Regions from separate parts of the Acidovorax sp. 1608163 genome, predicted to be linked through region 1. Evidence: predicted binding sites of a transcription regulator. Region 1 holds the regulator's gene; each other region holds the start of a gene.
The links. Region 1 encodes FNR, which switches genes on or off when oxygen is low (the NO sensors DNR and NnrR bind a similar motif). Its sites were predicted from a motif close to TTGATNNNNATCAA; they were not measured.
Positions count from the first base shown of each region.

Region 2: EAG14_RS08550 (type IV pili methyl-accepting chemotaxis transducer N-terminal domain-containing protein) is a predicted target of FNR. The motif match lies at 1,701-1,714, and genes of this name have one in related genera.
Region 3: EAG14_RS11520 (universal stress protein) is a predicted target of FNR. The motif match lies at 6,187-6,200, and genes of this name have one in related genera.
Region 4: clpB (ATP-dependent chaperone ClpB) is a predicted target of FNR. The motif match lies at 3,608-3,621, and genes of this name have one in related genera.

Region 1 is NZ_CP033069.1:1,770,571-1,777,930, forward strand. Features, by position in the region: gene ccoG (cytochrome c oxidase accessory protein CcoG) at 1-296, shown strand, start outside; gene EAG14_RS07980 (FixH family protein) at 342-623, shown strand; gene EAG14_RS07985 (hypothetical protein) at 702-995, shown strand; gene fnr (fumarate/nitrate reduction transcriptional regulator Fnr) at 1,045-1,767, opposite strand; partial or broken gene hemN (oxygen-independent coproporphyrinogen III oxidase) at 1,957-3,338, shown strand; gene EAG14_RS08000 (sulfite exporter TauE/SafE family protein) at 3,347-4,078, shown strand; gene EAG14_RS08005 (HD-GYP domain-containing protein) at 4,498-5,781, shown strand; partial or broken gene EAG14_RS08010 (putative bifunctional diguanylate cyclase/phosphodiesterase) at 5,814-7,360, shown strand, end outside.
Region 2 is NZ_CP033069.1:1,885,705-1,893,064, reverse strand. Features, by position in the region: gene EAG14_RS08560 (SDR family oxidoreductase) at 1-31, shown strand, start outside; gene EAG14_RS08555 (class I SAM-dependent methyltransferase) at 46-684, shown strand; gene EAG14_RS08550 (type IV pili methyl-accepting chemotaxis transducer N-terminal domain-containing protein) at 709-1,548, opposite strand; gene moaA (GTP 3',8-cyclase MoaA) at 1,769-2,905, shown strand; gene mobA (molybdenum cofactor guanylyltransferase MobA) at 3,086-3,712, shown strand; gene EAG14_RS08535 (GNAT family N-acetyltransferase) at 3,715-4,308, shown strand; partial or broken gene glp (gephyrin-like molybdotransferase Glp) at 4,371-5,722, shown strand; gene EAG14_RS08525 (thioredoxin family protein) at 5,738-6,064, shown strand; gene EAG14_RS08520 (SIMPL domain-containing protein) at 6,087-6,812, opposite strand; gene ompR (two-component system response regulator OmpR) at 7,042-7,360, shown strand, end outside.
Region 3 is NZ_CP033069.1:2,578,511-2,585,870, forward strand. Features, by position in the region: gene EAG14_RS11490 (methyl-accepting chemotaxis protein) at 1-469, shown strand, start outside; gene EAG14_RS11495 (EamA family transporter) at 628-1,593, opposite strand; gene EAG14_RS11500 (MarR family winged helix-turn-helix transcriptional regulator) at 1,696-2,271, shown strand; gene EAG14_RS11505 (SDR family NAD(P)-dependent oxidoreductase) at 2,366-3,127, shown strand; gene bktB (beta-ketothiolase BktB) at 3,217-4,401, shown strand; gene EAG14_RS11515 (tripartite tricarboxylate transporter substrate binding protein) at 4,472-5,461, shown strand; gene EAG14_RS11520 (universal stress protein) at 5,669-6,106, opposite strand; gene EAG14_RS11525 (2OG-Fe dioxygenase family protein) at 6,236-7,006, opposite strand; gene alaS (alanine--tRNA ligase) at 7,164-7,360, opposite strand, start outside.
Region 4 is NZ_CP033069.1:1,063,821-1,071,180, reverse strand. Features, by position in the region: gene EAG14_RS04840 (coniferyl aldehyde dehydrogenase) at 1-216, opposite strand, end outside; gene EAG14_RS04835 (hypothetical protein) at 473-841, opposite strand; gene clpB (ATP-dependent chaperone ClpB) at 926-3,532, opposite strand; gene EAG14_RS04825 (molybdenum cofactor biosynthesis protein MoaE) at 3,735-4,211, opposite strand; gene EAG14_RS04820 (hypothetical protein) at 4,222-4,452, opposite strand; gene EAG14_RS04815 (hypothetical protein) at 4,656-4,910, shown strand; gene EAG14_RS04810 (hypothetical protein) at 5,077-5,526, shown strand; gene EAG14_RS04805 (hypothetical protein) at 5,545-5,892, shown strand; gene ffh (signal recognition particle protein) at 6,016-7,360, opposite strand, start outside.

The sequences.
Region 1 (7,360 bases):
CCTTGTCTCGCATCGTTGCGGGCGGTAAGCTGGAGAACATCTACCGTATCCAGATCATGAATGCGACGGAGTCGCCTCAGCGCTACCACGTAGCAGCCAAGGGGCTGGAAGGCTTGGAGGTTGTATCGGAGTCTGCTGTGGACATTGAGCCTGCGCAGTCACGTTGGGTGGCGGTGCGCTTGCAGGTGCCCTATGGGTCCGCAACGCCGGGTTCGCACCCTGTGACGTTTGAGATTGGGGCGGAAGGTGGTGGCGCCCATGTATCGGAAAAAACGGTCTTTTTGGTTCCTCGGTAAGCAGCCTGTGGTCTCGCTGTCTTACCCGTTTTGATGGAGTTTGCTATGTCTTCGATTTCCTCTTCAGCTCCCGCTCCCGTTCAGGCGGCTCCTTGGTGGAAGTTTGGCCATGTTTGGCTGGTGCTCTCTGGCCCCGCTATCGTCGTGGTAGCGGGCTTCGTTACCTTGTGGATTGCCGTCTCCAGCCCTGACCCCGTTGTGGCTGAAGACTACTACCAGCAAGGCATTGATATCAACAAGAGGCTGGAGAACCCGCAGCCTGGCATGGCGCCTGCGCTCAAGGGCCGCAACCATGCCGTGACACCGCTCAAAGACCAGCCCCGCTAGTTGCGGAGCCTGGGCCTTCATGGCGGTGCGGTAGGCCCAGGCATCGATGCCTTCTCAAAACCATACGGAGACACCACGATGTGGACACAGCGTTTGATGTGGATTGCTTGGCCGGCCTTTTTGGTCGCCGGGGCTTTGGAGGTGTTGGTGTTTGCAATGGTTGACCCCCAAGACCTGCACTGGTTTGGGCAGCCGCTGGCATTGTCTCGGCTGGGGGTGTACACGCTGGCCTTCTTTGCCTTCTGGGTGCTGACCATGGCGTCCGGCGCTTTGACCACGCTGCTGGCCATGTCACCGTTTGAACTCAACCGCTGTCCTGTGCCTGACCAAGATCGACCTGACGATTGCCGCAAGACACCGTCTTGCCCATGAGGCCGGATGGCATGCCTCCGTTAGTCGGCATGCCTCAAGACCCAACCGATCAGTGGCAGGCTTGTTGGTTGTTCACGATGCGGCGTAGCGCGTCGGTGTCCAAAATTCGCACGTGGCGTTGGCGAACTTCGACAGTTCCATCCTCTACGAATTTGGAGAAGGTGCGGCTCACGGTTTCCAATTTGAGGCCCAGGTAGCTGCCAATTTCTTCCCGGGTCATGCGCAGCACCAACTCTGATTGAGAGAAGCCGCGGGCATGCAGGCGCTGTACCAGGTTGAGAAGGAAGGCTGCCAAACGCTCTTCAGCCCGCATGCTGCCCAAAAGGAGCATCACGCCGTGTTCGCGCACGATTTCGCGGCTCATGATTTTGTGCACATGGTGCTGTAGTGCAGTCACTTCGCGTGATAGTTCTTCAATGCGATCAAACGGCATCACACAGACTTCGGCATCTTCCAATGCCACGGCGTCGCAGGTATGGTGATCATTCACAATGCCATCCAGGCCGATGATCTCCCCGGCCATTTGAAAGCCCGTGACTTGATCGCGACCATCTTCAGTGGCTACGCAGGTCTTGAAGAAACCCGTGCGAATGGCGTACAGCGAGGTGAAGGCTTCGCCATTGCGAAAGAGTGTGCCACCGCGCTTGACTTTGCGGCGCACGGCCACCACCTCGTCGATGCGCTGCAGCTGTTCGTCATTGAGGCCAACGGGCATGCAAAGCTCGCGGAGGTTGCAGTTGGAGCAAGCGACTTTGATGGTGAGCGGATTCATGGCACAGAAACCTGGTTGATGTTCGGGCATATCGTGCACGACGAGGGAGGCCGGTATGCCTCGGTCTGCGAGTAGTGGCAGATGATATGCATCAAATTGTCGCTCTTGTGGAGATGACTTCACTTGATGCAGGTCAAGGACGCAAGAGGAGGGGTGCGGCACAGTAAGCTAGTACGCAAGGATATCCCCATGACCGCAGTTACCCCAGAACTCCTGACCCGCTTTGACGTGCCAGGTCCTCGATACACCTCCTACCCCACGGCAGACCGTTTCGTGGAGGCATTTGGCCAAGAGGAATATTCCTTGGCATTGGCGCAGAGGCATCTGGGGACAGGTGCCAAGGCAATGCCATTGTCACTGTACGTGCACATTCCATTTTGCGAGTCGCTATGCTACTACTGCGCTTGCAACAAGATCATCACCAAACACCATGACCGCGCCGATGTCTATTTGCGCTATCTGAGCCGTGAGATTGATCTGCACACGGCCCAGTGTGGTGCAGGGCAGGTGGTCAGTCAGCTGCATTTGGGGGGGGCACGCCGACGTTTCTCTCGGATGAGGGCTTGCGCGAACTCATGTCTATGCTCAAGCGCAGTTTCACGCTGGCGCCTGGAGGGGAGTATTCGATCGAGGTGGACCCGCGGACCGTGGATGCCGAGCGCTTGGCCTTGCTGGCCGAGTTGGGCTTTAACCGGCTGAGCTTTGGTGTGCAAGACTTTGACACTGAGGTACAAAAAGCCGTGCACCGGGTCCAGCCCGCCGAGCAGGTCTTTGCTTTGGTGGAGTCCGCCCGGTCCATTGGGTTTGATTCCATCAATGTGGATTTGATTTACGGCTTGCCACGCCAGACCCCTGAGTCATTTGACCGTACGCTCTCCCAGATCGCTCAACTCCGCCCGGATCGGATTGCTCTGTACGCTTATGCCCATTTGCCAGACCGCTTCAAGCCCCAGCGCCGCATCATCTCCGCTGAACTGCCCACAGGGGGCGCGAAGGTGGCCATGTTGTCGCGTTCGCTCGATGCCTTTTTGGAGGCGGGCTACGTGTACGTTGGCATGGACCATTTTGCGCTGCCCACCGATGCCCTGGCCATCGCCAAGCGGCAAGGGCGCTTGCATCGCAATTTCCAGGGGTACAGCACGCAGCCTGACTGCGACCTGATTGGCTTGGGCGTATCGGCCATTGGGCGCATTGGCGCCACCTATAGCCAAAATGCCAAAACTCTGGATGAGTACTACGACCACCTCGACCAGGGGCGTCTGCCCGTGGTCCGTGGCTTGGCACTGAATCGGGACGATCTGGTGCGCCGTGCTGCCATCATGGCCTTGATGTGCCAAGGCGAGTTGCTTATTGAGCCCATGGAGCAAGCTTGGCTGATTGACTTCCGCCGCTACTTTGCTGCTGAGTTGGATCAGCTCCAGGACATGCAGACCCAAGGCCTGGTAGAGATCGGTGATGAGGGGGTGCGTGTGACGGCCATGGGGTGGTTCTTTGTGCGTGGCATTGCCATGGTGTTTGATCGCTACCTGCAAGCTGATCGCACGCGGGCCAAGTTCTCTCGCATCATCTGACCCTCTATATGACTGGTGCTGTGGCCTGGACGGCGTTGGTGATGGGGCTCCTGGGTGGGACCCACTGCGTTGCCATGTGTTCGGCGCCTTGCGGTGCGGTGGTGGGGGCGGGCGCTTCAGCGGCAGAAACTCGTCCTGCAGAGCAGCCTGTGCACTGGATGCCGCGCAGCGCAGCACCTTCTTTTCTGCGCCAGTTGGCCTTTCACAGTGGCCGTGTGCTGGGCTATTCGCTGCTGGGGGCCTTGTCGGCCTGGGCGATGGAGAGCCTGGCCTGGGTCACCCAGCAATCCATGGCGCTGCGGCCCGTGTGGACGCTCATGCACGTTGCTGTGCTGGGTTGGGGGCTGATGATGATGGTTCAGCTGCGCCAGCCTGCCTGGGTGGAGCAGGCCGGTCGCTCGGTGTGGGCGCGTGTCAGTCCCTTGGTGGGCACCCCTGCCGGGGTGGCGTCGGCTGGGGTGTTGTGGGCTCTGATGCCCTGTGGGCTGCTTTACTCTGCGCTGTTGGTGGCAGCACTCAGTGGCGGCCCTGTGCAAGGGGCATTGTCGATGGCGCTCTTCGCCGTGGGCAGCGGCCTGTGGTTGGTCGGTGGCCCGCTGGCATGGCATTGGGGGCGCAAGCACCTCCAAGCGTTGCAGGGTGATTGGGGGGCTCGTATCAGTGGCGCCCTATTGTGCGGCGTTGCGGTGTGGGCGCTGTGGATGGACTTGGTGTACAAGCCTTCACTGTGGTGCCGTTGAGCCAGGCGCTTGGCCTTGCTTGCTAAGAACCTGTTCAAAGAGTCTGCCGACTGCTTTGGCTTGCATGGCCCGCGATCAGTCGGTCGCTTTTTGACAATTTCACCACACTCTGCCAGCTTTTACATCTTGCTGGAGTTGCCGATCCACCTTTGCTAGGCAGCCATTTTTCTGCGTCTGGCGAGCGGTGCGCTGAGAGGGCCCCCGCTGGGCACATGGTTTTGCGGCTTTCGCGTCTGATTTCGACCTCTTTTCCAGAAAAGCACTGCTGGAAATAGGGGGTAAACGCCTTGCTCAGGCGGCCATCAGAACTGGTGATAATGGGCTTAACAATTGTCGCGGCATTGTTACATTTCCCCACTGTCACCTATTGCGCTGTGAATACCTCAGTTCTTATCGATATCAGCCAGTTGCGAATTGGCATGTATATCCAGCTGGATTTGAGTTGGATGCAGCATCCGTTTCCCGTCAGCAATTTCAGGGTGGGTTCCGCGGAGCAGATCGCAACCCTGCGCGAGTTGGGACTCACCCAAATCAAGGTGCTGCCCAAGAAAAGCGATCCAGAGTTTCGCCATGGCGTGATTCCGCCAGAACCCGAAACCCCGTCAGCATGCCCAGAGCCCGCATCGCCGGAGCCCGTTGTTGCCGATCAACCCTCTGCCTCATTGACCGCCGGGGCCGAGAATGCCCTGGCGTTGCGGCGCAGGCTGCTGCTGGCAGCCCAAAATGCTTCTTTGTTGGCCTGCGATCAGCGCTTTCGCTTGGCCACTCGCCAGTACATGGCGATGGAGAAACTGGTCAGTGACCAGCCCCAGGCTGCGCAAGCTGAGGGGGTATCGCTGGTTTCAGAGTGTGTGGATGAGTTGCTCGAAAGCAGCGACTCGGTCATTCGCCTGCTCTCAGAAGGCGTTGGCGAGCCCGGCGCACTGCATCCCGTGAATGTCATGGTGCTCAGCCTTTTGCTGGGCAAAGCGCTGGGCATGAAAAGCGCCGAGTTGCATGACCTGGGTGTCGCCGCGTTGCTGCACGACATCGGAAAAATGGGCATGCCGCTGCAGCTGGCCCATGTCTCTTCTTCCATGACCCTCGCTGAACGCTCGCGCTACGAGGGCCATGTGGCCGCCTCGGTAGCGTTGGCCACGCGCATGGGTTGGGGCAAACCGGTGCTGGCCACCATCGCGCAGCACCATGAAATGGTCGATGGCTCGGGTTTTCCTTTGCGTCGCGGCGCGGCAGAGTTGAGTCGATCCAGCCAGGTGGTGGCGCTGGTCAATCACTATGACCGCATGTGCAGCCCCATCGGAGGAGGGGGCCTTACGCCCCACGAAACCTTGTCTGTGATCTTTGCACAGCACAAGGCGCGGTTTGATTCGGTGGTGCTGGGTGCCTTCATCCGCATGATGGGGGTGTACCCCCCAGGCTCCATCGTCCAGTTGGTCAACGACCGTTATGCCATCGTGGCATCGGTCAACTCTTCGCGGCCCCTGCGTCCTCGGGTGATCGTGCACGACTCGCGCATTCCCAAGGACGAAGCCCCGATCCTGGATTTGGAGACGGTGCCAGAACTGGGCATCCGGCGCAGCCTGAAACCTTCGCAGTTGCCTCGCGATGCGCTGGACTACCTCTCCCCGCGCAAGCGCATCTGCTACTTTTTTGAGCGTGCAGTCAGCCCAGACTCCGTCGAAGCAGAGGTTCAGGCGTTGTGACATACCCACTGCCGCAGCCTTGGCTGGATGCGATGCTGGAGGCTGTCTGCCTGGTGGATGAGAAGTCTCTGGCAGTTCTGGCAGCCAATGGGGCCGCAGCCAAGCTGTTGGGGCGTACCGTTCAGGAGCTGGTGGGGCAATCTGTGCTGGGTTTCGTTGCCACCCCGCAAGACCATGTGTTTTGGGTACAGCCTGTGGATGCCATCGCGGACGGCATCCACTCTGAAACCAGTGTGCTGCATGCCAATGGCGCGCTGATTGCGGTGGAGCGGCAGTTGCGCCGCGTGCCATTGCCGGGGGGCGGCACGGCATTCTTGTTGGCGATGATGGACCGCAGCCAACAGCAAGCGACCGAGTTGGAGCTGGAGACTTTGCTGTCGGAGTTGAGGGCGACGCTGGACTCTGCGGCAGACGGGATGCTGGTATGTGCCATGGATGGCAGCATTCGGGCTTTCAACCAGCGTTTGGTCAAGCTGTGGCACATCTCGCCAGACATGTTGACCCGCCGTGATGACCCGGCCGTTTTTGCCCACATGGCAGATCAGGTGCGCGACCCGCAGGGCTACTCTGAGCGGATGGCGGCCATCATGGCCGACCCGATGCAAGAAAGCACCGATATTCTGGAGCTGAGCGCTGGCACGGTACTGGAGCGCCGGTCTGTCCCGCAGCTCAGCCGTGGCTTGCCTGTTGGGCGGGTCTATTCATTCCGTGACATCACGCGCCAGACAGAAGCCCAAGCCAGTCTTCGGTTGGCAGCCAGGGTGTTCGAGTCGAGTCTGGACGCTATCTTCATTGCCGATCGCCAGCATCGGATCTTGCGGATGAACCCGGGTTGCGAAAAACTCATGGGCTCTGCCGCCCCCTTTTATGAGGGGCAGTTGGCCGCCTCGCTGTTCAGGCCTCTGGAGGATGCACTGCTGATGGAGCGGGTGGGCGAGGGCTGGAAGACGTCGGGGTTTTGGGAGGGGGAGCTGTGGATGCCGCGCCAGATGGGGAGCGACTGCGCTGTGCAGTTGTCCTGGGTGGCCCTGCACGACGAGAGCGGGCAAGTCATGCAGAGCATTGGCTTCATGCGCGATCTCACGGTGCAGCACGCCGCACAGAAACGCATTGAGGAACTTGCCTACAGCGATGTGTTGACGGGGTTGCCCAACCGCTTGTTGCTGGCGCAGCGCGCGGAGGCGGCCATTGCCGCGGCACAGCAACAAGGCGGCAGTTTTGCCATCTTGTTTTTGGACCTGGACCGCTTCAAGATCATCAATGACTCGCTCGGGCACCCGTTTGGCGATCGGGTCCTGCAGTTGGTGGCCGAACGTTTGCAAACCTGCCTTCGGCAAACAGACATGCTGTGCCGACTGGGGGGGGACGAGTTTGTCATCTACCTGCATAGCGGCGATGCCACCGTTGCAGAAGCGGTGTCGCGCCGCATTCTGGACGAGATGCTGCGCCCCTTTGGGCTGGATGGCATGGGGTTTTCTATCCAGTGCAGCATTGGCATTGCGTTGTTCCCGCACGATGGGCTTTCGCTGGACGACCTCATCAAGCAGGCCGACACGGCGATGTACCGCGTCAAGGAACG
Region 2 (7,360 bases), 120 kb from region 1:
CATTGAGGTGGACGGGGCGCGCTGCGTGTAACCCCCCAAATGACCATGCAGGACTACTACGCCGCCCGCGCCAAGGAATACGACCAGATCTACGCCAAGCCCGAGCGGCAGGCCGATCTGCGCCAGATGGAAGACTGGCTGCCCACCGTATTGGCCGGGCGCAACGTGCTGGAGATTGCCTGCGGCACCGGCTACTGGACGCAGTTCTACGCCCCCCAGGCGCATGCCGTGCTGGCCATGGACGGGGCCCCGCAAACGCTGGAGATCGCCCGCACACGGGTGCCAGCCAATGTCACGCTGGTGCAGGGCGATGCCTACCAACTGGCCACGCTGGAGCAGCGCCCCTGGGATGCGGCTTTTGCGGGGTTCTGGTGGTCTCACATTCCACGCCAGCGCATTGCGACGTTTCTGCAAGGGCTGCACGGCGTGCTGCAGCCAGGGGCCAAGGTCGTTTTCATGGACAACCGGTATGTGCCGGGCAGCAGCACCCCGATTTCAGAGCGTGATGCCGATGGCGACACCTATCAGCAACGCCCGCTACGCGATGGCTCTGCGCACCGGGTGCTGAAGAACTTCCCTGAGCGCGAAGAGCTTCTGGCTTGCGTGGCACATGGCACAGCCGACGCGCAGGTCCATGAATGGCAGCACTTCTGGGCGCTGGAATACACGCTGCTGCCGCGGTAAAACCACCAGGCGCCCCTCTCGGTCTCAGCCCAGCACTTCGCGCAGGGCCGCGTCGTACAACGAGGTCAGCCGGTCCGTCACCTCCAGCAAGCGCTCGCTGGTGGTGGCCACAGCAGACATGCCCTGGGCATCGGGGTTGCGGCGCATGGCGGTTTCAAAAAACAGCCACTGGGCCTGGCCCAGGTCCAGCTCGGTGCGGATGGCGGCGGTGGACACTGGCGCTGCCGCCAGGGCTTGCAGCGCCTGTTTGAACTCGGCGGCGTCGGCATTCATTTGGGTTTGCGATGCCTTGGGCTCCACGCCCGCAGCCATCAAGAAATAGTGCTTGGCCATGCGCTGCGACAGCATGCGCTGGCGCCCAGCCAAACCCACAAGCTTGGCGCTGGGTGCGCGAGCCAGCTTTTCCAGCGCCTCGGTGGCGGTCTGCGCCGCAGCCATCATGCGGTCGGCCTGCTCGGCCACCGCCACGGCCGATGCCTTGGAAGGCGCCACCGCCGTGAGCGTGTTCAAGATGTTGTACTGCTTTTGCACTTCTTCCAGCTGCCGGCTCAGCTCGGCAGGCCAGGCCCCCGCAGTAGACCCTTTGGCCAGGTCTGCGGCCCCGGCCTGCGCCTGCTTGCGCGCCTTGGCCAACGCTTCCAGGGCGACATCGGGCATCACGCCCAAATGCTGCTGGCAATAGGCCTTGGCCATGCGCTGCGACATCGCCCGGAACGAGCCCGACACGTTGATGGCCGCAGACAACGCCATCTGCGCCTGCACGGAGGCCGCCCAGGTGGGCAACACCACGCCCGCCGTCACCCATTGCACAAGGCGCCGACGTTGGCGCGACCACGGAACCACGGTTGGATTGCTGCATGTCATGACGGTGCCTGCTTTCTGTCAGAGTAACTGGGGTAAACCCTTGAAGGTCATGGAATTGTCATGACAATGTCAACCTACTCCCTTGCGCCAGATCAATATGCCGCCAGCAGCCCAAGGCGAAGATCCAGCCAAGTGCACAACCCGCTCGCGTCTTGACGCGGATCAAGACAATGAAGGACTTGCCTGGTGTGGGAAACAGGCCTTCGGGCACAATTCGGCCATGGCTGAACGTGTCATTCCCCTGGTGGACCTGCGCCGCGCTGACTTGGCAGCCCTGGTTCCTTTGCACCCCTCGCAGGCCACTGGCTTGCTGGTGGACACCCTGGGGCGCCCGCTGCGCGACCTGCGCATCAGCGTGACGGACCGCTGCAACTTCCGCTGCAACTACTGCATGCCCAAGGAAGTGTTCGACAAGGACTACCCCTACCTGCCCCACAGCGCGCTGCTGAGCTTTGAAGAAATCACGCGGCTGGCGTCGCTGTTTCTGGCGCACGGGGTGCGCAAGATTCGCCTCACGGGCGGCGAGCCGCTGCTGCGCAAAAACATCGAAGACCTCATCGCCCAACTGGCGCAGCTGCGCACGGTGGACGGCAAGGCGCCGGACCTCACGCTCACCACCAACGGATCGCTGCTGGCACGCAAGGCCAAGGCGTTGAAGGAGGCGGGCTTGAACCGCGTGACGGTGAGCCTGGACGGGCTGGACGACGCAGTCTTCCGCCGCATGAACGACGTGGACTTTCCGGTGGCCGATGTGCTGGCAGGCATCGATGCCGCACAGGCGGCGGGGCTGTCGCAGATCAAGGTGAACATGGTGGTCAAGCGCGGCACCAATGACCATGAAATCTTGCCCATGGCCCGCCACTTTCGCGGCACAGGCACTACGCTGCGCTTCATCGAATACATGGACGTGGGCGCCACCAATGGCTGGCGCATGGACGAGGTGCTGCCTTCGGCCGAGCTGATCGCGCGCCTGCGCGCCGAGCTGCCGCTGGTGCCCCTGTCGCCCAGCAGCCCCGGTGAAACCGCCGAGCGCTGGGGCTATGCCGATGCCAGCGGGCAGTACGACCGCGCGCTGGGCGAGGTGGGCGTCATCAGCAGCGTGACGCAGGCGTTTTGCCACGACTGCAACCGCGCCCGCCTGTCCACCGAGGGCAAGCTGTACCTGTGCCTGTTCGCATCCCAAGGGCATGACCTGCGCAGCCTGCTGCGCAGCGGCGCCAGCGATGCCGACATTGCCGCAGCCATCGCTCCCATCTGGCAGCAGCGCAGCGACCGGTATTCGGAATTGCGCAGCAGCCTGCCCGCCGATGCCAGCACGGGCACGCGGCGGGTGGAGATGAGCTATATCGGTGGATGACATGGCACAACCCCCTGAGCGACTGCGTCGCTTCCCCCTTCTCTCGCGCTGCGCGCGGGAAGGGGGACGCAGCCCTCGCGGCGGGGCGGCCCTGGCTTGGCTGCCCTGGCTTACGCAGTTCTAGCGCCAAGGCCACGGGAAACTCTGGCTTGCGGTCCTTTGAAGAGTTAAAGAACACCAATGATTGACACCCAAAACATCACCGGCCTCGTCCTCGCCGGGGGCCGAGGCACCCGCATGGGCGGGGTGGACAAAGGCCTGCAGAACTTCCGCGGCCTGCCGCTGGCGTTGCACACCCTGATGCGGCTGCAGATGCAGGTGGGCGCCTCATTGGTCAATGCCAACCGCAATCTGGCGGCCTATGAGTCGTTTGGCGCCCCTGTGTGGCCCGATGCCAGCAACGACTACGCAGGCCCGCTGGCCGGTTTTTTGACTGGGCTGGAACACTGCGAAACCCCCTGGCTGCTGACGGTGCCGTGCGATACCCCGCTGTTTCCGCTGGACTTGGCCGCCCGCATGGCACAGGCGGCTGACGCGCAACAAGCAGACATCGCCATGGCGGCCGCCCCTGAGGACGACGGCACCGGCCAGACTACCGTGCGCACGCAGCCGGTGTTTTGCCTGCTGCGGGTGGACCTGCTGGAAAGCCTGGTGCGCTTCACCCAGGCTGGGGGCCGCAAGATTGACGCCTGGACGGCCCTGCACCCTTGCGCCGTGGTGCCGTTTGACCAACCCGGTGACGACCCCAAGGCGTTCTTCAACGCCAACACGCTGGCCGAGCTGCAGGCGCTGGAACGCGCCAGCTGACCATGCCACACCCAGGTGCCACCTTGGAGCGCACTGCCGTGCAGATACGCCCCCTGCAGGCCAGCGATGCCGTGGCCTACAAGGCCTTGCGCGACGAAGCCCTACGCAGCGCGCCCGATGCGTTCACCTCCGACTACGAATCCTCGGTGGGTCGGTCTGCCGAAAGCTATGTGGAGCGGTTTGGCAACCCCCCGTCGGGCCAGTTCTTTCTGGGTGCGTTTGACGACAGCGGCGCCCTGCTGGGCTGTGTAGGCTGCGAACGCGAGCAGCGCACCAAACAGCAGCACTGCGCCGTGGTGGTGGGCATGATGGTGTCGCCCCAGGCCCAGCGCCGTGGCATTGGGCAGCAACTGGTGGCAGCCTGCATCCAGTTGGCACGGCAAGTGCCGGGGCTGACGCAACTGGTGCTCACCGTCACGGCCAGCAACACCCATGTGGTGCGGCTGTACGAGCAGGCGGGCTTTCGCGCCTGGGGCCTGCTGCCGGGCGCGATCGTGGTGAACGGTGTGCCATACGACAAACTGCACATGCTGCTTTTGCTACCCTCGGCGCCCACCCCATCGGTCACCATCGCCACCGCAACGCCCGCAACCTAGAGCACGGCCCGCACAAGGGGCAACGCGCCGTTTTGACTCCCCGACCCAACCACCGTTTTCGCATGAAATCCATCGCCCAGATTGCCGCCGAACTGGCAGGCTACGACCCCCAGGCCCTGCACGCAGACCAGGTCAACGCGTTTTTGCAGGCCCTGGTGCAGCCCGTGGAGGGCACGCAAGAAGTCGGCATCTTCGAGGCCCTGGGCCGCGTGCTGGCGTGCGATGTGATCTCGCCCATCAGCGTGCCGCCCCACGACAACTCGGCCATGGACGGCTATGCCTTTGCGGGCAACCAACTGGTGGCAGGCCAGCCGCTGACGCTGCGCAACGTGGGCACGGCCCTAGCGGGCAAGGCCTGGGCAGGCGCAGTGCAGCCGGGCGAATGCGTGAAGATCATGACCGGCGCCATCATGCCCGCCGGGCTGGACACGGTGGTGCCGCAAGAGTTCACCACCGCCCAGGGCGAGCACATCACCATCGCAGCCGATGTGCTGCGCCTGGGCGATAACCGCCGCTTCAAGGGCGAGGACCTGATGGAAGGCGGCGTGGCCCTGGCGCGGGGCGAGCTGCTCACCCCCGCCGCACTGGGCCTGGTGGCCAGCCTGGGGCTGAAGACGGTGACCGTGTCGCGCCGCCTGCGGGTGGCTTACTTCTCGACCGGCGACGAAATCCTGAGCCTGGGCGAGCCCCCGCGCGAAGGCGCCGTGTACGACAGCAACCGCTACACGGTGTTTGGCCTGCTTTGCCGCCTGGGCGTCGAGGTGATCGACATGGGCGTGGTGCGCGACGACCCGGCCCTGCTCGAAGCCGCCTTCACCGAGGCGGCACAGCGCGCCGACGCCATCATCACCAGCGGCGGCGTGAGCGTGGGCGAGGCCGACCACACCCGCGCCATGATGAAAAAGCTGGGCGACGTGGCCTTCTGGCGCATCGCCATGCGCCCCGGCCGCCCCATGGCCGTGGGGCGCATTGCAGCACAAAATCTTGAGGCCAAATCAGCCTCTAGCGCACCATTGGCAAGCGCTGGCAGCTATCAAAATGATATCGACGCCAACCCTGGTGGCGCCATTCTGTTTGGCCTGCCGGGCAACCCGGTGGCGGTGATGGTGACCTTCTTGGCCTTTGTGCGCCCGGCCCTGCTGCGCATGATGGGCAGCACCCGCCCTGCCCCGCCCCTGCTGCGCGCCATCAGTACCGAAGCCATCCGCAAAAAGCCCGGCCGCACCGAATACCAGCGCGGCACCGTCACCACCGCCCCGACGGCAGCCTGCAAGTGCGCACCACTGGCAACCAGGGCTCGGGCGTGCTCAGCTCCATGGTGCAGGCCAATGGGCTCATCGTGCTGCACCATCAGCAGGGCAATGTGGCAGTGGGGGATGCGGTGGATGTGATGGTGTTTGACGGCGTCATTTAACCGAGGACCCGCGCCATGCCATATACCGCCCAACACCTGGCCGAGGCGCCCACCCGCGCTGCGGTGGACACGCTGCAAGGCACCACGGTGCTCGAATTCGGCACCCCCTGGTGCCCGCATTGCACAGGCGCCCAGTCGCTGATCGAACAGGCGCTGCAAGGTCTGCCCCAAGTGCAGCACATCAAGGTGGAAGATGGGCCCGGCCAGCGCCTGGGGCGCAGCTACAAGGTCAAGCTGTGGCCGACGCTCATCGTTTTGAAAGAGGGGCAAGAACGGGCCCGCGCCGTGCGCCCCACCACCCGGGCCGAGGTGGACGAGGCGCTGCGCGCAGCTTTGGACTGAGCCGCGCGGGCCAACGTCGCGGTCAGCGCATCTGCACCGTGCCCGACACGCTGATGCTGACCTGCTCACGCCCTGGCTGCACGGGCACAGGGGCATCCGCAGAGAACGACATCATTTTCTCGCGCGACAGCCGCATGCCCATCGGCGCCACGCTAATGCCTTGGCCCGACACGCTCACCTCGCGCAACCCATAGCCCGCAAAGCCAAAGGCTTTCGACAACTCCCCTGCGCGGCTCTTGAATTGCTCAATGGCCTGGGATTGGGCCTCACTCTCGGCCTTGGCACGGGACTCCCGCGATAGGGTGAACATCACGTTGCTCACCGCCATGGTCTGGAGCTTGCCTGCAACGGTAGTGATGCGAGCGAAATCACGCCCCTGCAGCGTCAACTCGGCCTGCCCCTGCCAACCCACGATTTTTTGGTCCTTGCTATAGCGCGGCGACAGGCTGAACGAGCCCGTGGTCACGTCCATCTGCCCGGCCTGTGCGCTGGCCTTGGCTTCCGTCAGGGCCGCATCCAGCGCCTGCTTGAGCTGCGTCTGGGCCACAGCCAGCGTGGGGGCGTCCTTGCTGGCCGTGAGGGTGATCACCAGCACATCCTGCTGCACCTCCACCAAACCTGCGGCAGACAACTGCACCACATTGCGCGGCTCAGCGGCCACTGCCACGGCCGCTCCATTTTGAGCAAAAACAGCCCCAGCGCTTGCCAGCAAAGCGCTGGCAGCTACCAAACGAATAGCATTTTTCATCAACCCATGACCTTTCAGGTGCGGTGAACAGCCCGCCTGGGCACCATGCCCAAAACGCCTATCCGCACGCCAACCCCCAGTGTGTAGGCGCGCGCCGCAAAGCTGTGTCAGACAGGGTTGACGCTGGGGCAAAACTTGTAACAGTTGGTCAAACCCGGGGGTAAAAGCCGAACTTCGGCGCCCAACTTGGTCAGAATCGGCTCTGTTACAAATTGGACTTGAGAGCAATATGGCCACTACAACCAATCGCACCGACAAAGTTCTGGTGGTGGATGACGATGCACGCATCCGCGACCTGCTGCGCCGCTACCTGACGCAAGAAGGCTTTGAAGTCATGGTGGCAGAAGACGGCAAGGCGCTGAACCGCCTGCTGCTGCGCGAAACCGTAGACATCATCGTGCTGGACCTGATGATGCCTGGCGAAGACGGCCTGTCCATCTGCCGCCGCCTGCGCGCCGCCAACGACCGCACCCCCATCATCATGCTCACCGCCAAGGGCGAGGACGTGGACCGCATCGTGGGCCTGGAAGTGGGCGCCGACGACTACC
Region 3 (7,360 bases), 810 kb from region 1:
CGAGGTGCGCGGCCTGGCTGGCCGTTCGGCCGAGGCCGCCAAAGAGATCAAACAACTCATTTCTGCCAGCGTGACCCGCGTGGAGCAAGGCACGGCGCTGGTCGACAAGGCGGGCCTGACGATGACCGAGGTGGTCACCTCGATCCGGCGCGTGACGGACATCGTTCGTGAAATCAGCGCGGCCAGTGCCGAGCAAAGTGACGGCGTGGGACAGGTGGGCGAGGCCGTGATGCAAATGGACCAGGCCACGCAGCAAAACGCGGCCCTGGTGGAAGAGATGGCAGCCGCCGCCAGCAGCATGAAAACCCAGGCACAAGAGCTGGTGGATGCGGTGGCGGTGTTCCGGCTGGAGCAGAGCAGCGCCGCCTTGGCATCGCGCACACCCCACCACGCCAGCGCGCCCGCGCTGGCCACAGCCCAGCTGCGGCCAGCCCCCTCGGTCAGGCCACGCGCGATTGCGGCGAGCTGACGCCCTGCCCCCAAGAAGCCCCTGCCGTCCAACAGCTCAGGGGCGCGGCACCAACACCACCGTTGGCACCGCGCCGGGCAACTTTGAACAGGTTGTGGGAATGTGCAGCCGCCAGAGACCGCAGAGGCACACGGCGCGGTGATTCGTGCAGAGGTTCTCTATCGCTTGGGCCGCGATACAGACCACTGCACCACGCCAATACAGACCAGCACGGTGCACATCCCCACCAGCGACCAACCGGCCAATGCTTGCCCCAGCAAGGCCCAGCCCAGCACCACGGCCGCCACGGGGCTGAGCAGGCCCAGCGATGCCACCGCCACCGAGGGCAAGCGGGCAATGCCCCGGAACCACAGCGCATAAGCCACTAGCGCACCGGCAATGCAAAGGTAGGCGTAGCCCAGCACGTTCATGCCGGTGAGCGCGGGCAAAGGCGGGTCGGCCCACCAAGCCACGGGCAGCAGCATGGCCCCGCCCAGCAGCAGTTGCCAGCCGGTAAAGGCCAGCACGGGCAATTGCGTTTGCCACTTGCGTGACCAAAAGGTGCCTGCTGCCATGCTCAGCGTGCCAGCCAGCGCGGCGGCCACGCCCAGCGGGTCCCACACCGTGCCGGGGGCCACCAGCAGCAGGGCCATGCCAACCACCCCCACAGCGCCCGCCAGCAGCACCGTGCGTGCGGGGCGCAGCTTGTCTACGCCCCAGGCAAAGCCCATCACCAGCAGCGGCTGCACCGCACCCACCACGGCCGCCACGCCACCCGGCAAACGGTAGGCCGCCACAAACAACATGGCTTGAAAGAACCCGATGTTCAGCGCCGCCAGCACCAGCAAGCGCAGCCAGCTGTGCGCTGCGGGCCAGCGCCGGCACCACAGCACCAGCAACAGGCCCGCAGGCAGTGCACGCAGCACGGCCGCGGTGAAGGGCCGGTCAGGCGGCAACAGCTCGGTGGTGACGATGTAGGTCGATCCCCAGATGAGTGGCGCCAGTGCCGTCAACAGCACATCCAGCGGGCCAGCTGCTGGGTGAGCAGGGGCGCGCACGGTGGCCGAAGCCTGTACAGAAGCCGCCCCCACCCCGTGGGACCACGGTGCTTGCGAGGGCGTAAGGGTGGAAGGCCGAGAGTGCATGGGTCGATGTTTCAAAAGCAAATGGACAAAGGTATTAATTACCTTGAATTCAAGATAAAACGATACCATAAAATCTTGAAATCAAGACAATATCCAATCACCATGCCCCCCACCCGCCCTGCCCGCCCCACCGATGCGGTCGATGACATCCTGGCCCAGTGGCAGCGAGAAAGGCCCGACCTGGACGTGAGTCCCATGGGCATCATTGGCCGCCTCAACCGCTGCACCGCCTTGCTGATGCGCAAGGTGGAAGAGGTCTTTGCCCAGTTCGATCTGAGCGCCTGGGAGTTCGACATGCTGGCAGCCCTGCGCCGCTCAGGTGCGCCCTACAGCTTGGCGCCCACCACGTTGTTTTCCACGCTCATGGTCACCTCAGGCACCATGACACACCGCATGCAGCGGCTGGAGGGCCGAGGCTTGGTCGCACGGTTGCCCAACCCCAGCGATGCGCGCAGCTCGCTGGTGCAACTCACCAGTGCGGGGCTGGACTTGATCGACCGGGCTGTGGAGGCCCACGTTGCCAACGAACACCGTCTGCTGGCACCGCTGAAGGCGGCCGATCTTGCGGCCCTGGAGCACCGCCTGTCTTTGCTGCTGCACACGCTGGAGCCAGACCATGAACCAGCGCAAAGCCAAGACAACCGACTCAGCCCGACCGAGGCGGCTGGCACGAAGTAGAGGCAGCCAAGGCAAGGGGCGCAAGGCTTTGCGCGCCATCATGCGGGGGCAATCCCCATGCAGCAAATGCGGCACATGACGGTACGATGCTCGCATGCCTCCAACACAGCTTTTTATCCTCACCGGCGCATCGCGCGGCATGGGCTTGGCCATGGCGCAGCAATTGCTCAAACCACACCACACCGTGGTCTGCATCGCGCGCCACAGCAACCCAGACCTGACGGCCGCTGCCATGGCCTCTGACGTGGCGCTGGAACAGTGGCAGCAAGACCTGTCGCGCGGCCAGGCCGCTGCCGAGCATTTGCGGACCTGGCTGAAGAAGCAGGCGCCCGACGCCTTCACCAGCGCCACGCTGATCAACAACGCAGGCGTCATCCCCCGCATTACCCCCTTGTCTGACAGCGACCCCGCCGACCTGGCCAATGCCCTGCGCGTGGGGCTGGAGGCGCCCATGCAGCTCACGGCGGCTTTCCTGCACGCCACCGCAGACTGGGCCGTGCCGCGCAAGGTGCTCAATATTTCGTCTGGGCTGGGCCGTCGGGCCATGGCCTCGCAGGCGGCCTACTGCGCGGCCAAGGCGGGCATGGACCACTTCACCCGCTGCCTGGCACTGGACGAAGCGGCCAAGCCCCATGGCGCCAAGGTATGCTCGCTGGCTCCTGGTGTGATCGACACCGACATGCAGGTGCAACTGCGCGGCGCACCCACCGCAGACTTCCCTGATGCACCCAACTTTGCCCACCTCAAGAGTGGTGGGCTGCTGACCTCGCCCGCCGATGCCGCCACCCGCGTGCTCGCCTGGCTGGACCGCGCAGACTTTGGCACCCAACCCGTGGCCGATGTGCGCGAGGGCTGAGCCAGCCCGATCTTTTGCTCCATTTTTTATAGCTGCTAGCGCTTATAGATAAAGCGCTAGCGGCCCATTTCATTTGAAAGGACTTGATCATGAGCCGTGAAGTCGTCGTCGTGAGCGCAGTGCGCACCGCCATTGGTACGTTTGGCGGCAGCCTCAAAGATGTGGCCCCCACCGAGCTGGGAGCCCTGGTGGTGCGTGAATCCCTGGCCCGCGCCAACGTGGAAGGCAAGGACGTGGGCCACGTGGTGTTTGGCCACGTGGTCAACACCGAGCCCAAGGACATGTACCTCTCGCGCGTGGCCGCTATCCAAGGCGGCTGCGGCGAAGGCACGCCCGCCTACAACGTCAACCGCCTGTGCGGCTCGGGCCTGCAGGCCATCGTCAACGCCAGCCAGTCCATCTTGCTGGGCGACGCCGACGTAGCGATTGGTGCCGGTGCCGAGAACATGAGCCGCGTGCCCTTTGCCAGCCTGAACATGCGCTGGGGCGCCCGCATGGGCGACACCAAGATGGTGGACATGATGATCGGCGCGCTGCACGACCCCTTCCACAACATCCACATGGGTGTGACGGCGGAGAACATTGCCGCCAAGTGGGGCATCACCCGCGAAGACCAGGACAAGCTGGCCGTAGAAAGCCACAACCGCGCCGAGCGCGCCACGCAGGCTGGCGTGTTCAAGGACCAGATCGTCCCCGTCACCTTGAAGAGCAAGAAGGGCGACGTGCAGTACGCCACCGACGAGCACTTCCGCCCCGGCGCCACGCTGGAAGACATGGCCAAGCTCAAGCCAGTCTTCATCAAGGAAAACGGCTCGGTGACCGCAGGCAACGCATCGGGCATCAACGACGCCGCCGCCGCCGTGGTGCTGATGGAAGCCAGTGCCGCCAAGGCGCGCGGTGCCAAGCCCCTGGCCCGCTTGGTGGCCTACGCCCATGCGGGCGTGGACCCCAAATACATGGGCATTGGCCCCGTGCCTGCCACGCAACTGGCGCTGAAAAAAGCGGGCCTCACCGTCAACGACCTGGACGTGATCGAAGCCAACGAAGCCTTTGCGGCCCAGGCCTGCGCCGTGACCAAGGACCTGGGCCTGGACCCGGCCAAGGTCAACCCCAATGGCTCGGGCATTTCGCTGGGCCACCCCATCGGCGCCACCGGTGCACTCATCACCGTCAAGGCCATCCATGAGCTGCAACGCATTCAGGGCCGCTACGCACTGGTGACCATGTGCATTGGTGGCGGCCAGGGCATTGCCGCCATTTTTGAGCGCCTGTAATGCGCACCTGCATCAGCGCTGATGGCTGACCATTGAACACTGACCATTGAACCGACGGAGACACCCTCACATGATTCGCGCACTGATTTCCTTCACCGCCCTGGCCTTGGCCCTGGGCAGCACCGCGCAGGCCCAGACAGCCGCCTCGGCCCCGGCGGGCGCATACCCCAGCAAGCCCGTGCGCTTGATCGTGCCCTTCCCACCCGGCGGGGGCACCGACATCCTCTCGCGCCTGATGGCCACCAAGCTCACCGAGCAGGCCAAGTGGACCGTGGTGGCGGACAACAAGGCGGGCGCAGGCGGCACCATCGGCATCACCGAAGCCGTGAAGGCCGCACCCACCGGCTACGACCTGGTCATGGGCCAGAAGGACAACCTGGTGATCGGCCCCTGGCTGTACAAAAACCTGCCATGGGACCCCACCAAAGACCTGACGGCTGTGGCCCATGTGGCCTACACCCCGGTCATCATCGTGACCAATGCCAACTCCAAATTCAAGACGCTGGCCGATGTGGTGGCCGCCGCCAAGGCCTCGCCAGGCACCGTGACTTACGGATCACCCGGCAACGGCACCTCCATCCACCTGGCAGGCGACCTGTTTGAAAAGGCGGCAGGCATCAAGCTGAGCCACATCCCCTACAAGGGCTCCAACCCAGCTTTGATGGATGCGCTGGCGGGCAATGTGGACCTGCTGGTGTCGTCCCTGCCCTCGGCCATGGGCCAGATCAAATCGGGCAAGCTGCGCCCCCTGGCCGTAACGTCGGCCAAGCGCAGCTCTTCGCTGCCCGACGTGCCCACGGTGGCCGAGTCTGGCTTCAAGGACTTTGATGTGAGCACGTGGTACGGTGTGTTTGCACCCGCAGGCACCCCAGCCGCCGTGGTCACCACGCTCAATACCGAAATCAACAAGCTGCTGGCCACGCCTGACATGAAGGCCGCCATCCAGGCCCAGGGCGCTGAGGCCCAGGCCATGAGCCCTACCCAGCTGAGCACCTTGCTCAAGAACGACTACACCAAGTGGAAGGGCATCGTGGAGGCCTCTGGCGCAAAAATCGAATAACCCCCTGAGGTGCTTCGCACCTTCCCCCTGAAGGGGGACGCACCCGGTGGCCTGGCAGAGCCAGTTCCACGGGTGCACTGGCTGGGAGAGTGCGTGCTCTACGATCTGTGGGATGCGCAAGATATGAAATGAAAAATGGCTCCACTCAGGAGCCATTTTGTTTTTCAGCGCATGTTGAGCATGCGCGGCAAGGGGCGGATTGACGGGTCAGTCGCGCACTACCAGCACAGGCACATGCACCAGGCCCAGCACGCGCTGGGTCACGCTGCCCAGCACCAGCTTTTCCAGCCCACGGCGGCCATGCGAGCCCATCACGATCAGGTCGGCGCCGGTGCTTTCCAGCGCACGCACGATGCCTTCGTGCACGGCATGGCCCTCGCCCACCACGGTGGTCACGTTCACGCCCGCTTCGGTCATGGCCTTGCGGGCGGCGTCCAGTGCGGTGTTGGCCTCGGCCGTGGCAGCACTCAGGTACTGCGCTTGCCCGTAAGCAAAATCAGCCCCCACGCCGGTGAAGGGATAGGGGTCCACCACATACAACGCCGTCACCACGCTGCCAAAGGTCTTGGCCAAAGCCGTGGCCTTGGACACAGCCAGCAGGGAAGTAGCCGAGCCGTCGATGGGAACCAGAATGTGCTTGAACATGGTATTGCTCCTAGGGTGATAGAAATCAGGCGGTGGCCCGAATACAAGCCACAGTGTGAACTGGCACCATACCCTGCATCTTGATTCGCATCAAATTTCGCAGCGAATGGCTGTGCACACCACATCCATTCATTGCGGTGCGTCCACCACATCCGCGCCCTGGAAGTTGCCACGGCGGCAGGTGATGACCAAGGTGTCGCGGTAGGCACCATCGGCCAGGGGCTGGATGGGCGTGCTCTCGTGGATCATGCGGGCATCGTCCAGCAACATCAGCGACCAGGGCTGGGTCAATGTAAAGCGCACACCGCTCGGGCCCGTAGCCTCAAACACGCGGGTCTCACCGCCTTTGACGGCATGCCGGTCCACCAGAAAAACCGCCACCAGGTCCACGCCGTCGCGGTGCGCGCCCTCGGGCGTGGGACGGCCAATGCCGTCGGTGGTGTCGATGCGGAACTGGTGCGCCTCCAGAAACCAGGGCTCGGCGGCGGGCGTGGCGGCAAACACGGTGTCCGATACGCCAGCCAGGGCCTGCAGCAGCTTGTTCCACACCGGGGCAGCCACGGTGGGGGGCAGCATGGGGGCAAACAGCCGCTGCATGCCGCCATGCAGCGCGTTGTATTCCACCGGCTGCCAGTGCGGGCGATGGGGGGCTTGCTGCACCGCACCGTGCTCCACCACAAAACAGGCGTGGCGGCGGCGGCGATAGCGCCCACCGTCTTTCAAAAAGTCGTCTGGGGGCAGACCCTGCCAGTCGGGGTTGAGTGCCAGCAGCTCGTGCATATCGCACCCCACCCACGCCGCCACATCGGCCGGGGCCAGCACCGCATAACCGGCGCTGCGCAATTGTTCTGAAACCTGTGAAGGGCGGGTGAACGGCGGGGGGAAGGTGACTTGGGTCATAGAGCGCAAGAGCTTAACTGCAGCGCCACGCCGCTGCGAGGTTGCGTCGCAGAAGACGCACTGCCGACGAGGTAGATCAAAGAAAAAAGCCGCACCCGGTGCACCGGATGCGGCTTTGGAGAGCCCTTGAAGAAGCCCTTGGGCGAGCGCAGAACGCTTAGACGCGCTCAGCCACCCAGCCCTGCACCGATGCCAAGGCAGCAGGCACCTTGCTGGCGTCTGTACCGCCCGCCATGGCCATGTCAGGCTTGCCGCCGCCCTTGCCGCCCACTTGTTGGGCCACAAAGTTCACCAGCTCACCGGCCTTCACTTTGCCAATGCTGTCGGCGGTCACACCTGCAGCCAGTTGCACCT
Region 4 (7,360 bases), 710 kb from region 1:
ACTGCGCAGCACAAACAGGTCAGCCACCTCCGTCAGGCGCGGCGAGCGCATGCCGAAATCGGCCTGCACGGCGGCGGCCAGCACGGGGGCGTGCTCGTCCAGCATTTTTTGCAAGCGCAGCAAACGCTCGCGGCGCACCAGCAGGGGCACATCCACTTGCGCGCGGCTGGCCTGGTGCTGGAGTTGGAACTGGGCGTGTATTTCGGCAGGGGTCATGCAAAGATCATAGGAGACCCTACCAGCGGGTGCGTCACGAAAGGGCACATGCGGCGCCTGGGCACCGCACCCCTGGCGCCCCTGCGTCAGGCACCCGACACAGGGAATGCAATGCCATCAGCGCAACCCGGCAAGCGCCAGAGGCCCCTCTGCACGAATCGAGCGGAAAGTGTGCACTGCGAGGATCTGGATGGACTGCAAGACGCACGCAATGCACTGCGCAGCAATAGCCGTCGTGCAGATGGGTCCCTAACCTTCAGCGGACGTCGCGCGCTTCCACGTCCGTCACCTGGGCAGCCCCAGGCAGGATGCCGCCACGGTGCTGTGCGGCGGGCTCATCCACCACGCCATCACCCGATGCGGGTGCCCCAGGCGCACCACGGTGGCCACCCGTTGACCAACGCTGCGTGGAACGAAAGGCGGTGCTGAAGCCCGAGCGCGGGTCCATGCGCATGACCCAGGGCGTCACGGGCTTGCCCGTCAGCCGCGCCCAGGCGGCGCGCAAGGCCCACACCAGGGCCAGCACCAGCACGGCGGCCAGCAGGCTCAAGAAAAGCACCACGCCCATGGCCAACACCACCACACGCAACACCAGGCGCAGCAGGCCCGCAACAATTTCGTTCAACTCACACCTCTCATTCACAACATGGGCGGGGCGCGACACCGGTGTGTCCACCAGCCTGCGCACCCGCCACCGCCGCTTGGCAGGTCAACCCTGCGGCGCGGCGCTGAACTGGAACACCCCCGGCTCCAGCACCGGGTTCACGTTCACAGCAATGACGCTCTTGGGAGGGAACTGCCCCTCCAGCAAGAGCTTGGACAGCGGGTTCTCAATCCGCTGCTGGATCGCCCGCTTGAGCGGCCGCGCACCAAACACCGGGTCGAACCCCACCTTGGCCAATTCTGCCAAGGCGGCATCGGACACCTGCAACTCCAAATCCATCTTGGCCAACCGGGTTTGCAGCAGCTGCAGCTGGATCTTGGCGATCGAGGCGATGTGCTGCGCGTCGAGCGCGTGGAACACCACGGTCTCATCGATGCGGTTCAGGAACTCAGGGCGGAAGTGGTTCTTCAGCTCGCCCCACACGGCGTCCTTGATGTCCTGCGAATCCTGCCCCACCATGGCCTGGATCAGGTGCGAGCCGATGTTGCTGGTCATCACGATCACCGTGTTCTTGAAGTCCACGGTGCGGCCCTGGCCATCGGTCAGGCGGCCATCGTCCAGCACTTGCAGCAGCACGTTGAACACGTCGGGATGGGCTTTTTCCACCTCGTCGAGCAGCAGCACGCTGTAGGGTTTGCGGCGCACAGCCTCGGTCAGGTAGCCACCCTCTTCATAGCCCACGTAGCCGGGGGGCGCGCCGATCAGGCGGGCCACCGAGTGCTTCTCCATGAACTCGCTCATATCGATGCGCACCAGGTGGTCTTCGCTGTCGAACAAGAAGCCCGCCAGCGCCTTGCACAGCTCGGTCTTGCCCACGCCCGTGGGGCCAAGGAACAGGAACGAGCCCGTGGGCCGGTTGGGGTCGCTCAGGCCCGAGCGCGAGCGGCGGATGGCATTGGCCACCGCAGCAATCGCCTCTTGCTGGCCCACCACACGCTCGTGCAGCTTGGTCTCCATCTGCAGCAGCTTGTCTTTCTCACCCTGCATCATCTTGGACACCGGGATGCCCGTGGCGCGGCTCACCACCTCGGCAATTTCTTCCGCGCCCACCTGGGTGCGCAGCAAGCGGTTGGGCGTGGAGGCGCCGTCCTTGCCTTCTTCCTTGGCCTGGGCTTCCTTGAGCTTGCGTTCCAGATCGGGCAGGCGGCCGTATTGCAGCTCAGACACCTTGGTCAGGTCGCCCTTGCGGGTGAATTCGACAATCTGCAGCTTGATGCGCTCGATCTCTTCGCGCACCTGGGCCGAGCCCTGGGCCTGCGCTTTTTCGCTGGTCCAGATCTCTTCCAGATCGGCAATTTCTTTTTGCAGGCGCTCGATCTCTTCCTCAATCAGGCCAAAGCGCTTCTGCGAGGCCTCGTCCTTTTCGCGGCGCACGGCTTCGCGCTCGATTTGCAGCTGGATCAGGCGGCGGTCGAGCTTGTCGATGGCTTCGGGCTTGGAGTCGATTTCGATCTTGATCTTGGCCGCCGCCTCGTCGATCAGGTCAATCGCCTTGTCGGGCAAAAAGCGGTCGGTGATGTAGCGGTGGGACAGCTCGGCCGCCGCTACGATGGCGGGGTCGGTGATCTCCACGCCGTGGTGCGCCTCGTATTTTTCCTGCAGGCCGCGCAGGATGGCGATAGTGGCCTCCACCGTGGGCTCGCCCACCAGAATTTTCTGGAAGCGGCGCTCCAGCGCAGCGTCCTTTTCGATGTACTTGCGGTATTCGTCGAGCGTAGTGGCGCCCACGCAGTGCAGCTCGCCGCGCGCGAGAGCCGGCTTGAGCATGTTGCCCGCGTCCATCGCGCCTTCGCCCTTACCTGCACCCACCATGGTGTGCAACTCGTCGATGAAGACAATGGTCTGGCCTTCGTCCTTGGCCAGCTCGCTCAGCACAGTCTTCAGGCGCTCTTCAAACTCGCCCCGGTATTTGGCACCGGCCAGCAGGGCGGCCATGTCCAGTGAGAGGACTCGCTTGCCTTTGAGGCTTTCAGGCACCTCGCCTGCGACGATGCGCTGGGCCAGGCCTTCGACAATCGCAGTCTTGCCCACGCCGGGCTCACCAATGAGCACGGGGTTGTTCTTGCTGCGGCGCTGCAGCACCTGGATGGCGCGGCGGATCTCGTCGTCGCGGCCAATCACCGGATCGAGCTTGCCTGCTCGGGCGCGCTCGGTCAGGTCCAGGCAGTACTTTTGCAGCGCGCCGCGCTGGCCCTCGGCCTCGGCGCTGTCCATCTTCTGACCGCCGCGCACGGCTTCGATCGCAGCCTCCAAGCTCTTGCGGGTGAGGCCGTTGTCCTTGGCTATTTTTGCGGCTTCGCCCTTGCTGTCGATCACGGCCAGCAAGAACAGCTCGCTGGCAATGAACTGGTCGCCGCGCTTGATGGCTTCTTTCTCAGTGGCCTGCAGCACGCGGCCCAGCTCGGGGCCGCCCTGCACCTGGTCGTTGCCTTGCACCTGGGGCAGGCGCTTGACGGCAGCTTCGGCCGCCGCCAGCAGGCCGGGCACATTGGCGCCCGCACGCTGCAGCAGCGCCTTGGGGCCGTCGTCTTGCTTGAGCATGGCCACGAGCATGTGCACGGGCTCGATGTAGGCGTGGTCGTTGCCCAGCGCAATGCTCTGTGCATCGCCCAGGGCCTCTTGGAACTTGGTGGTGAATTTGTCGAGACGCATGGTCCATATCCTCCGAATTGCCCTGCAGTTGGGGTGGGCACTGCCTCATTTCAAGGCAGCGGGCACAGGAAGAGATTGACCTGGATCAGTGGGGTGCAGCGGCGACGGAGCACGCAGTTACTATCAAATCAATAGCTGCCAGCGCTTATTTAATGAGCGCTGGCAGCTATTTTTATTGAAAAGAACAGCCCCCAACCTGGGCTCAGGCGTTGCGTGCCGTGATGCCCCAGCGCGCCAGCGCGGCGTCGTCGCTCACCCGGGCATCCACCCAGCGGGCGCCTTGGGCGGTTTCTTCCTTCTTCCAGAACGGCGCCTGGGTCTTGAGGTAGTCCATCAAAAATTCGCAGGCCTGAAAGCTCTGGCCCCGGTGGGCACTGGTCACCGCCACCAGCACGATCTGGTCGAGCGGCTGCAGCAGCCCCACGCGGTGGATCACCCGGGCACCCAAAATGTCGAAGCGCCGGAAAGCTTCTTGCACCATGGCCTCGATGGACTTTTCGGTCATGCCGGGGTAGTGCTCCAGCTCCATCGAGGCGACCGTGTCGCCCTCATTGCGGTCACGCACCGTGCCCACAAAGCTGCACACCGCCCCCACGCCCTTGTCTTCACGGCGCAGCGCGGCAATTTCGGCAGACAGGTCAAAGTCTGCGGTCTGGATGGAAACTTGTGCGCGGGTCATAGGCCGTAGCTCATGGCGCACGGTGCAGGCGGGGCGCGGCCAGCAAGGCCCGCTCCTCTTCCACAAAGTTCTGCAGCTGCTGCAGCGCGGGCGATGGCGGCAGTTTGGCCAGCTGGGTTTGCAGCCGCGTGATGTCGCCCACCGTGGGGGCCACCTTGATTTGCGCCACTGCGGCGGCGTGGTTGCCGGACTGGATCAAGGCCAGCACCTTGTTCGGCCATTCACTTTTGGATCGTGCCATGGGGATGTTTTCGGTAGTTCAACAGGGTTTCTACAGGACATGGCTTACGCAAACAGGGGTCAGCCAAGCGGCGTGCCCGAAAGCCAAGGCGGTGGTTGCATCCCGCTTTGCATAAGCCCTACAGGAATGTCTGTAGCATTCGCCCGCACTGTACCCCCACCACGCTGGCCCGCCACGCGCCCTGCCCTTACTTTTTTGAGCCCATGGCCACACAAACCATCACCACCGACCAGTACAAGCTCTACCCTTCGCCCCGCAACCAATACCGCGAGATTTTTGAGCACCAGGTCTTTGTGCCCCACCCCTACGCCATCATTGACCTGGATGCCATGGAGCTGGCCGGCAAAACCACGCTGTATGCCGCCTGCCGCCTGTCGGACATGAAGATGGGCCAGGTGGTGACCTTTGAGCTGGCGGCAGACCAAGCCAAGTTCGAGCGCCTGTTCACTCCCGACTGACCCACCACGCGGTCCCACCAGCCCGCTATGGGGTGCCCGCCCCCAAAAACACCCGAAGAATCGCGAACAAATACACAGGAGCCACCGGTCATTTCGCCCAACGGCGCGCGGCGGGCAGTTTGCGGGCCCGGTCTCTGGGACACTTCGCGCTTTTTGGGAGAGCCCTGTGAAAAAGCACCTGTTTCTGGCCTTGTGCCTGGCCGCCAGCACCGCTGTGTGGGCCCAAAACACCCCGACCACCCCAGCTGCAACGGCCGCAAAAACCAGCGCTGCAGCCATCCCCCAGGCCCGCCTGGTGGGCAAATGGGAGCACACCCTGCAAACGTCCGAATGGCTGCTGCAGCAAACCACGGAACTCAAGGACAACCGCAAGTTCACGCAGCACGCGGTGTACAAGGGCCCGGACGGGGCCGTGCTGGCAGACAACACCTCCAGCGGCGACTGGTCTTTTGACGGCACCCACTTCAAGCGGGTCTTCACCCACATCAACAACCAAAAGCTCAAGCCCAACCGACAGGTGCGGATGGAGCAAAAGATCCTCTCGCTGAGCGATTCGAGCTTTGACTTCTTTGACCCGGAAACCCAGAAGAAGCTGGTGTTCAACCGCGTGCAGTGAGTGGGCCACAATCTGGCCATGCTCGAAGACGACAACCAGATCCACGTTCCGCCCTCGTTCATGGCGGTGTACGCCGACCACCGCCAGCGCCTGCGCGAACCCGTTTCCATCGTTCGCGCCCGCTACGAGCTGTGTGAAGACCTGTCGGGGCATCTGGTGGAGCACGCGCAAACGCTGTACCACGTGCAGGCCCCGTCCGAAACAGAGATCCTGCTGCGCATCCATGCGGGGCTGTGCACGGCCGAGTCGGGCGTGTCGGTGGCCGAGGCCACCTGGATCACGACCCGCCTGGCAGAACTGCTGAACTGGCCCTGCCCCGAACTGCCATTGCCCAGCAGCGGCGATACCAATCCCTCATCCCACTGACAACCGCGTCAAAGGGCCTTGCCAAAAAAAAACGCGGCCCTTTTGCAAGAGTCGCGTTCCTTTTGGCGCCTAACGCTTTATGCATAAGCGTCAGCAGCTATCAATTAAATAGCACCCAACACCTCAGGAGCCACCAAACGGCATCTTGGGCATGCCGCCCAGGCCTTTCATGCCGCCCATGCGCTTCATCATCTTCATCAGGCCGCCGCCTTTCATCTTCTTCATCATGTCCTGCATCTGCTCAAACTCCTTGAGCAGGCGGTTGACCTCTTGCACATGCACACCGGCGCCGTTGGCAATGCGCTTTTTGCGGGTGGCCTTGATGAGATCGGGCTTGCGGCGCTCCAGCGGGGTCATGCTCTGGATGATGCCTTCCTTGCGCTTGATGTCTTTCTCGGCTTTGTCCATATCGATGGAGCCGGCCTTGGCGGTGAGCTGAGACGGCAGCTTGTCCATCAGGCTGGAGAGCCCGCCCATCTGCTTCATCTGCTGGATTTGCGAGAGGAAGTCGTTGAGGTCAAAGCCGTCACCGCTCTTGACCTTGGCGGCCAGCTTTTGGGCGGCCTCGATGTCCACCCCGGCCGTGACCTGCTCCACCAGCGCCACGATGTCGCCCATGCCCAGGATGCGGCCCGCATGGCGCTCGGCGTCAAACACCTCCAGGCCGTCGATCTTTTCAGAGACACCTGCAAACTTGATAGGCGCCCCCGTGATCTGGCGCACCGACAGCGCGGCACCACCGCGCGAGTCGCCATCAAGCTTGGTCAGCACAATGCCGGTGAGCGGCAGGGCTTCCTTGAAGGCCTTGGCGGTGTTGATCGCATCCTGGCCCTGCATGGCGTCCACCACAAACAGTGTTTCCACCGGGTTGAGGGCGGCATGCAGGTCCTTGATTTCTTTCATCAAGGCTTCGTCAATGGCCAAGCGCCCGGCCGTGTCCACCAGCAGCACGTCAAAGTAGTGCTTCTTGGCATAGTCCAGCGCCGCGCGGGCGATGTCCAGCGGCTTTTGGTCCGGGGTGCTGGGGAACCACTCGGCACCGGCTTGCGCAGTCACGGTCTTGAGCTGCTCGATGGCGGCGGGGCGGTACACGTCGCCCGACACCGTCAGCACCTTCTTCTTGCGCCGCTCGATCAGGTGCTTGGCCAGCTTGGCGGTGGTGGTCGTTTTACCCGCACCTTGCAGGCCCGCCATCAGGATGATGGCCGGGGGCTGCGCGGCCAGGTTGATGTCGGCCACGCCCTCGCCCATGGTGGCGGCCAGCTCCTGGTTGACGATGCTCACCAGCGTCTGTCCGGGCTTGAGCGAGCCCAGCACCTCCTGGCCCAGGGCTTTTTCCTTGACGCGGGCGATGAAGTCGCGCACCACCGGCAAGGCCACATCGGCCTCCAGCAGCGCCATGCGCACTTCGCGCAGCATGTCCTGCACGTTGGATTCGGTGATGCGGGCCTGGCCACGCATCTCCTTG